Regions from separate parts of the Alkalicoccus luteus genome, predicted to be linked through region 1. Evidence: riboswitches for the same ligand, from Rfam matches in the RefSeq annotation. Region 1 holds a riboswitch; the other holds the start of a gene.
What was found. A riboswitch is a leader RNA that binds a small molecule or an ion and turns the genes downstream of it on or off. The one in region 1 is predicted to bind thiamine pyrophosphate.
Positions count from the first base shown of each region.

Region 1 (4,418 bases):
TCAAAGCCGGCTCTGCCTGCCTCACATGCACGTCGGACAGCTTCTGCCATTTTCGCAGGATCTTCTGCCCCGGCTACCGCTGAATTGAGCAGCACTCCGTCTGCGCCGAGCTCCATTGCTAAACAGACATCAGCTGCCCCGCCCAGTCCTGCGTCCACAATAACAGGACAGTCGAGCTCTTCTGTAATTATTTTTAAGTTATACGGATTTAAAATACCAAGTCCGGAGCCGATCGGGGAGGCTGCCGGCATCACAGCATGGCACCCAAGGGCTTCCAGACGTTTTGCAAGCACGATATCATCTGACGTGTAGGCGAGCACGGTAAAGCCCTTTTGCAGAAGCGCTTCAGACGCCTTCATTGTTTCAATCGGATCCGGCATCAGCGTCCGGCTGCAGCCGATCACCTCTACCTTTACCATGTCACAAAGTCCTGCTGCACGAGCGAGTTCTGCTGTCCGGACCGCTTCTTCTGCTGTAGAGGCTCCAGCTGTATTGGGAAGCATATGATACTTGTCAAGGTCCAAGCCGGCAAATACGTCCTGATCTGCCGTCTCCAAATCAATGCGCCTCACTGCGAACGTAAGCACTTCGGTTCCGGAAGCGGTTACTGCCGCTTGCTGTTCTTCTGTATTGCGGTATTTACCTGTTCCGAGCATCAGCCGTGACTGAAGCTGATAGTTTCCTACTTGAAGCATGCGTCATCCTCCTCCTACAAAATGTACGATTTCCAGCTGATCTCCATCTCTAACCGGCTGGCTTTCCCACTCGTCTCTCCGCAAAATAGTTCCGTTTTGTTCAACCGCCGTGCGCTTTCCGTTTACTTCAAGTGACGCGAGCACATCAGCTATCGTTTCCGTCTCTTTTGTCAGCTCTTTCGTTTTCCCGTTTACGATCACGTTCATCTGTTAGTCTCCTTCCGGATTGAATGGCTGCAGTGCTTCGGGCACCCGTCCAGAGCTGCACGCTTCTGCCAGCAGCTTTCCCGTGTAGCCTGAAAACAAAATTCCATTGCGGTAATGGCCGGTGTTCACATAAAGACCGGCAGCTAATCGACCAATGGCGGGTCTTCCGCGAACACTTTTCGGCCTCACGCCAGCCCACCTTTGTTTAACTGCTCCACCTGAAAGCTCCGGACAAATTCTTTCAGCTTCTTTGAGGAGCCATTCTTCGGACGCAGCGTGAACGTGCAGTGTCGTGTCATAGGGCGTTTCTGTCGCACCGCAAATAACTGATCCATCGGCTTTCGGCACGAGATAAACCGTTTCTGTAACAATCACCGTATCCAGTATGGGAGCTTCCGGCTTAAAGCGGAGGCATTCTCCTTTTACCGGAACCATTTCCGGCATTCCCGGACAAGGTGCGGGGCCTATTCCGCCAGCATAGAGTACGTGTCGTCCGACGTATGTTTCTCCGGCAGCCGTTACGCTCCAGAGCGTATTTTCCGCCGTGATGCTTGTTGCCTGAGCAGGATAGATCACCTTCACCCCTTCTGCGTCCGCCGCTGCACGTAAGGTGTTCAAGTAAGCAGTTGCTTCCACCTGCGCTTCACTTGGAAATGAAATACCAGAAAGCGCTTGGTGAACACCCGCTAATTCCGGAGCATCTACACAAGTGAGGCCGGCCTTATCCGCATGAGCCCTCAACTCTTCCTGCCCCTGATCCGTATACGCAAGTCTCCATGCTCCTGTGTTCAATAATCCCGCCTTCACGCCTGTCTGCTTCTCTAAATCCGGGACCCAGCTCTTCAAATAATCACGTGCCGATTCAGCATAGGATCTGACGGACTCATCCGGAAGCCATTCGGTCGAAGCACCAAGCATACCAGCAGCAGCTGAAGAGGCCCCTGCCCCCGGTTTATCCCGTTCCAAAACGACTGTCTTCATCCCTTTTCGCGCGGCGTGCACGGCAGGCGCCATACCGTTGACTCCTCCACCAATTACGATCAGATCATACATAGACGATCACGCTCCTTTCGAATTTCTGCTGCAGCCTCACCGGGATGCGGTGCCAGCATCACCGCTGACAAAAAACAGGCACCGGCGTACCCTCGCTCGTGAAACTGCTTCAGCGTCGAGCGTTCAGCACCTCCGATTCCGATCACAGGGATCGACGCACGGCTTAAAATGTGCTGCTGGACATGAAGCGGCAACACCTGTTTGGGCGCGCTGAATGGAGGCAGAACCGGTCCGCTGACCGTATAAACTGCTTGCTCGTTCTCTGCCTTCGAAAGCTCTCCCAAGCTGTGGATCGACATCCCTCCACCGCGTTCGACGGTGCTGTCAGACGGGGAGTGAATGGTTCCTTTCCACAGTTCCCAGCCCGTTGTCTTCTTATTCACAATCAGCTTTATCGTAAAAGCCTCTTGTAAAAACCATTGAAAAAAGGCGCTGCTTTGTTCCGCTGTCCACGATGGTTCTCTCAGATGCACGGCGTCAAAACGTCCATTCAGCTGTGTAATCACTTCTGAAAACTGATCAGGCTGCATCAAGCCCGTACTCACCGCGTGAAGGTCCAAGCCATTTCCCCCTTTTATCAACATGCAAAAAGCGCTCCCCTGGATGCAGGAAAGCGCTTCAACAGTCACATTACGTGCCCTTGTCGTCACTTCCCTACGCCAGTATCAACTGGATCAGGTTCCGGGAGTCCCAAAGCGCCGCTTCGATCTCAGCCCCTGCATATGGGGCACCTCCAGTGAGCTTCTATTTAATTTCCAGTCTAGTTGCACCCGAGCCTTTTGTCAATCCGAACGTTCAGGCTACAACGTCTGCTTCTACCTGCTTCATTTGGTAGAAGACGCCGCGCTGATGCATGAGCTCCTGATAGGAGCCCGATTCAACCAGCCTGCCTTCTTCCATGACAAGAATCTGATCCATCGCTTCCAGTCCATTTAAGTCATGGGAAATGACAAAAAGCGTACTGCCGGCTGAGGCCCGTTCCACTTCCATGCCTACTTCTGCTGCCGTAGCTGCATCCACCGAAGCTGCAGGTTCATCCAAAATCCAAACCGGCTTCTCCCGCAGCAACAGTCTCGCTGTACCGAGTCTTCGGCGCTCGCCGCCCGACAGGTTCGCAGCACGTTCCTGCAGCACGGTATCCAAGCTTAAATATCCGAGACGGACGCGCTCCAGTACTTGCTGCAACTCCGTTTCATCTGCCCCGTTGCTGAATAGATTGTCCCGAACAGTTCCGGCAAAGAAATGCTGCTCTTGCAGCTGTGCATTGACATGCGGCCAAATGGTCGTTTCATCCAAGCTGGAGGTGGATGCCTCACCATAGCGGATAGTGCCTTTATCCGGCAGGTAAATGCCGAGCATCAGCTGTGCTAATGTTGATTTTCCTGATCCGCTCGCGCCTACTACTGCCGTTCGTGAACCACTCGGAAGCTCAAAGGAAACGTCTTTCAGCACTGGACGTGCTTCATTCGGATACGTAAAGCTGACAGAGTCAAACACGATTGGAACGTCTGCCTGCTGCAGCACAGCTGCGCTTCGCTCAGGCTGATCCTGCAGTTCTTCCTCAATCGCTTCGTTCAGACGTCCGGCTGCCTGCCGGCTCTCCTCGGCATAAGAAGGATACTGGGCCATCGGCACCGCGTTTTCAAATACGGTCAAACTGATCATCATCAGCATTGCCAAGTAGACCCCATCAAGTGTTCCATTCGCTGTCATGACAACACCGGTTACAAGAATCAGCCAGGAGATAAGAAACGCCGTGCTTTGATTCCACGTAAGCCCCGCCAGTCTGCTCCCCGCAGCCTGACGCTGCTTGCCAACGTAGCTGTCCGCCGCTTCAAGCAGCTCGGCCTCTTTCGCGTCCAGCTTTTGAAACAGCTTCAAGTCCTGGTAGCCGTAGAAAAACTCTGCAGCATCGGTTGACAGCTTGCCTCTAGCAGAACGAATACCGGCCGACGCGCGCTGCTGCCGTTTCCGGTAAACAGTCGGAAGGATCCATCCTGCCAGTAGCACTCCGCCGACGAGCAGTGCAGCGGCTGCCGGTGAAAAAAACACCGTAAAGGCGACCGTTGCTGTAAACACAGCACCCATCACGACCGGCGGATAAAAGACACGCAGAAAATAGTTCTGCAAGCTTTCAACATCCCCGACGATCCGGGATAAGAGATCTCCGCTTTGAAACCGGTGCGTAATCCGCGGAGCAAGCGGTGCAATCTGCCGAAAGAAATGCGTTCTAACGCTGCTCAGCATGGTAAACGTCGCCCGGTGTGAATACAGCCTTTCTCCGTAGCGGCTGAGCCCTCGCGTAAAGCTGAATAGTTTGAGCAGCGCAATCGTCACCGTCAGAACATATAGCGGTGGTTCGATTGCTGCTCTGGAAATCAGGTACCCGCTGTTTGCAAACAGGGCCACTGCCCCCATACCAGCGAGAAAGCCAAACAGGACCGATAAAAAGACGTCACGCTT
Region 1 covers NZ_JBPZEY010000009.1:40,715-45,132, forward strand. The annotation lists gene ACSZLD_RS12630 (thiazole synthase) at 1-695, opposite strand, end outside; gene thiS (sulfur carrier protein ThiS) at 699-902, opposite strand; gene ACSZLD_RS12640 (NAD(P)/FAD-dependent oxidoreductase) at 906-1,955, opposite strand; gene ACSZLD_RS12645 (thiamine phosphate synthase) at 1,943-2,515, opposite strand; TPP riboswitch at 2,590-2,700, opposite strand; gene cydC (thiol reductant ABC exporter subunit CydC) at 2,751-4,418, opposite strand, start outside.

Region 2 (4,418 bases), on a different contig from region 1:
CTCCATGAGATTTGCGCCCGCCTCCCGCAGACAGAAGAGGAGATGCTGGCCGTCCGAGGTGTTGGCACGAACAAAATGTACACCTACGGCAAACGATTCCTTAAAGCGGTCAACGATTATATGGCATCTGAATCCACGGCTCCACGAATGGCGGCGTCCGCGAAGCAGAAAGACGGAAAAAGCTATGAAGAAACAGCAGCGATGTTTATTGAAGGACATAGCCCGGAAGCGATCAGCACAGCTCGCGGCCTGAAAGAGACAACCGTCCTTCAGCATCTCATCGAAGCTTGGGAGAACGACTGGGATGTAGACCTCTCCGAACTCGTTGAGGAGGATGAAGTGGCACTTGTTGAAGAAGTAATCGATCGCGTCGGTCTGGAAGATGGCTTAAAGCCTGTAAAAGAACATCTTCCTGAAGATATCAGTTATTTCACCCTAAAAGTCACCGCGCTGCTTCAATCCGCAGGACTCCGATCCTAGAGGATTAGAACGAGGCAAATATCCTGCACTTTCGACGGAAGAAGGGAAAGCCGAGCCCGTTCCCTCCGGAAAGCGAGGGGCCGCAGAAAAAGGCAGATGCCATCTTATTCACCTCATATGACGTTACCCACACGTTGAAGAAGCCGGCTGCAAAAAGCAGCCGGCTTCTTCATCTGACAGCGCCCGCTTTAGAGCCGTCAGTTACCGTGGTGCGGCAGCGGTGACGAAGGGACGTGCTTTTTGGGAGACTGGTCTGTAAATGGACAGATCGAAGCCTTTCGGTAGGCGAAACGCGGACTTTTTTCCTCATCATTATACGTTTCATGAAACACGTGTACAGCAGCAGGTGACATCGGTGGAATCAGCCATGTCCAATCGCCGGTAACCCCTCTTCCAGCCTTTTTTTCCTTAGCACAAAAGATGCGGAACTGCTCCGCTGCAGTATGATGATCCACGAGGCTGACCCCTTCCTCATGAAAGGAATAAATAACGGCGCGATTTAATTCAACGAGCGCCCGGTCCTTCCATAGCGATGCAGGCTTAGCTGTATCCAGACCGAACACATCAGCCACTGCTTCAAGACAATTGTAGCGCCATGTATCAGCCAAATTCCGCGCACCGATCTCTGTTCCCATATACCACCCGTTGAAAGGAGAACATGGATAAACAATACCGCCAATTTCAATTTCCATATCTGCAATCGCCGGTACGGCATACCATTTCAGCTGCAAATTTGAAAAAGCCTCCTCTTCCGGATGCCGAAGCGGAACTACCAATGCCTCTTCTGCTTTCCATTCATACAGATGGATGCTGCCATCCCGCTTTTGAATCAAGAGCGGAAGGATATCGAAATCAGTCCCTTTCCCTTTCCATCCAGCGGCCTGCGCCTGCTTAGTCAATGCTGCAGAAGCCGGGTCTCCTCTGCCGTCCTCATACCCGGCGTAGCGAATCAGCTGATGATTCAGCAGCTGCCATTCTGGCGGTTTACCAGGCTGTGAAGGAGGGAATATCGTCATGGCCGGCCTGATTTTACCGCCGTTTGTCGTAAACCGCAGATGTTCCCGGCACGCACTAATGACCTCATCCGGCGTATTGACGTGCCGTTTATCAAAGACGGTAAGCGTATCCCAAAAAAGTCTGCCGATGCACTTGTTTGCATTCCGCCAGGCCGCCTTTGCTCCAAAAGCCAGCTCCTCACCTGTTTGCACATACGTACCAGTCGCTGCAATTTCCTGATAAACATCGTTTAAACGGTCTGCCAATCCAGTCTTTCCCTGCTCCGTATAATACTGCTGTAAAAAGGATTGTGCAGCCTGCTCGAGCGTCATTTCCACATGATTTCCTCCTGACTGTCCAGCGAAGCTGTTAATATGATAGTATAAGGAACATCAGTGCTACTGCAAGAACGAGCATGATTGTTCACAAATTAATCACGTTTGACCCGCTGGGGGTGCACCATGTGCTGAGACAGAAACTATTTTCTGATCCCCTTGAACCTGATCTGGCGTAATACCAGCGTAGGAAAGTGGATGAAAGCAGCCGTTTTCCGGACTGATCCAGCTTCCGACGAAAACGGCTTTTTTCTATTCCGCTGTGCAAGAGATTATATACGTGAAGGAGTGAAAGCATGACGAATCAAGTCCTCGCTCTGCGAAATCTAATTAAGAGCGACGCCCCATTAATTCATAACATTACGAATGTCGTAGTGACTAACTTTACTGCCAACGGCCTCTATGCGGCAGGCGCGAAACCAGTAATGGCATATGCTCCCGAGGAAGCCGCAGATATGGCTTCTGCAGCAGACGCGCTAGTCTTAAACATCGGCACGCTTTCAAGCGCCACAAATGAGGCGATGCTTCTGGCCGGAAAAGCGGCAAATAAACATGGAAAACCAGTCATCCTCGATCCAGTCGGAGCAGGCGCTACCTCGTTTCGGACAGAATCTGCTGCCATGCTCTTAAAGGAGCTCGATATCGCGCTTATCCGCGGGAACAGCGGGGAAATTGCAAGTCTTGCCGGGGCAGAAGCCGTTGTAAGAGGCGTAGATGCCTCTGCTGCTCCTGATGACGCGTCACAATCCGCGGTGAAGCTTGCACGCTCCCAGCAGACGACTGTCTGCATGACAGGCGAAATCGACGTCATTACAGACGGCAGCAGCATGATCACCGTTCATAACGGTTCTCCCTCGCTCCGGGATGTCACCGGTGCAGGGTGTCTGCTGTCCTCCATTGCGGCAGCTTTTATCAGCCGGGCGGCTTCTCCGCTTGAAGGTGCAGCCGCAGCCTGCGCCTATTACGGCGTATGTGCAGAAGCAGCCGCGGCCAGACAACCATATGCAGGTCCAGGTCATTTTCAAATCCATCTGCTCGACATGCTTCAGCAGCTGACAGACGAACAGCTTGAGCAGCAACTTATTCTGAAGGAGGCATCATTATGAAAACAGCATTGACAATTGCCGGTTCTGACAGCGGCGGCGGAGCAGGAATTCAAGCCGACTTAAAAACATTTCAGGAGCTTGGCGTTTTTGGCACAAGTGCCATTACTGCTCTGACAGCTCAAAATACGGTAGGCGTTCAGGGTGTCTTCCCGGCTTCTCCAGAAGCGCTCGAAGCACAAATCACCTCCGTATTGGATGACATCGGCGCACACAGCGTAAAAACCGGTATGCTGTTCGATTCCGAACGAATTGAAATCACCGCCTCCTTTGCAGCTGAAGGCAGGCTCCCTGCGTTGGTCGTTGATCCTGTTATGGTGTCCACGACCGGAGCCGAGCTGTTGAAGGAAGAAGCCCGGACCACGATGACAGAGAAGCTTTTTCCTCATGCCTCGTTGATCACGCCAAATATTCCGGAGGCTGAAATGATCACCGGAATGTCGGGCAGTTCGCTGCAAGTTCGTAAAGAAATGGCCCGTGAACTGTTAAAATTTGGTTCAGAGGCTGTGTTATTAAAGGGAGGTCATGAACCCGATGCTGCCACAATCACCGATATTCTATTCGATGGAGCTGAATTTCACTATTTAAGCGTCGAAAAAATCGAAACAAAACATACGCACGGCACCGGCTGCACGTATGCTGCTGCCGTTGCTGCCTATCTCGCTCAAGGAAAATCCATGAAAGATGCTGTTTTTGCAGCAAAGCAGTTTATTCACCAGGCGATCCTTCATGCGCACTCTGTCGGTGAAGGAGCTGGGCCCGTTCACCATGCAGCTCACCGGACGGCGGATAAACCATTTATCAAAATGGAGGTTGAACAGACGTGACCCAGTTCGCAAAGGAAAGGCTTGCTGTTTACTTTATAGCAGGTACGCAAAATACAGACTGGCCGCTTCCGGAGCTTGTGTTTGAAGCGCTTCGAGGCGGAGTAACGATGTTCCAGCTGCGTGAAAAAGGAGCTGGGAGTCTGCAGGATGAGGACGAACGCCTGGTACTTGCAAAGGAACTAAAAGAACTGTGTGCCCGGTTTCATGTGCCGTTTATCGTAAATGATGATATCGAACTGGCTCTGGCCTCAGATGCTGATGGACTCCATATCGGACAAGATGATGCGGATCCGGCTGAAGCACGGCGCAGGATTGGAGCACAGAAAATACTTGGTGTCTCCGCCCGTACGATTGCAGAGGCAGAAGCAGCTGCTGCCGTAGCCGATTACCTCGGCACAGGTCCCATGTACGCTACTTCGTCAAAGGAAGATGCGGAGAGTCCTGTAGGACCGGAGCGTATTCAGGAAATGCGAAACGCTGGTATCCATTTGCCGATAACCGCGATCGGCGGTATAACGCTCGATAACGCGAAGCCGGTATTGCGAGCCGGTGCTGATGGCGTTTCGGTAATTTCAGCGGTATCTGCAGCAGAAAACGCGGAGGCTGCTGCCTCCGCGCTTCTCTCCATCTATCGTTCCATTAACCGCTGATAAATCGCTGATACAGCCGGAGTGCCT
Region 2 covers NZ_JBPZEY010000011.1:121,022-125,439, forward strand. The annotation lists gene recQ (DNA helicase RecQ) at 1-480, shown strand, start outside; gene ACSZLD_RS14395 (nitric oxide synthase oxygenase) at 678-1,808, opposite strand; TPP riboswitch at 1,917-2,021, shown strand; gene thiM (hydroxyethylthiazole kinase) at 2,108-2,917, shown strand; gene thiD (bifunctional hydroxymethylpyrimidine kinase/phosphomethylpyrimidine kinase) at 2,914-3,741, shown strand; gene thiE (thiamine phosphate synthase) at 3,738-4,391, shown strand; gene ACSZLD_RS14415 (ThiF family adenylyltransferase) at 4,381-4,418, opposite strand, start outside.
Region 2: another riboswitch for thiamine pyrophosphate. It lies ahead of thiM (hydroxyethylthiazole kinase); the one in region 1 lies ahead of ACSZLD_RS12645 (thiamine phosphate synthase).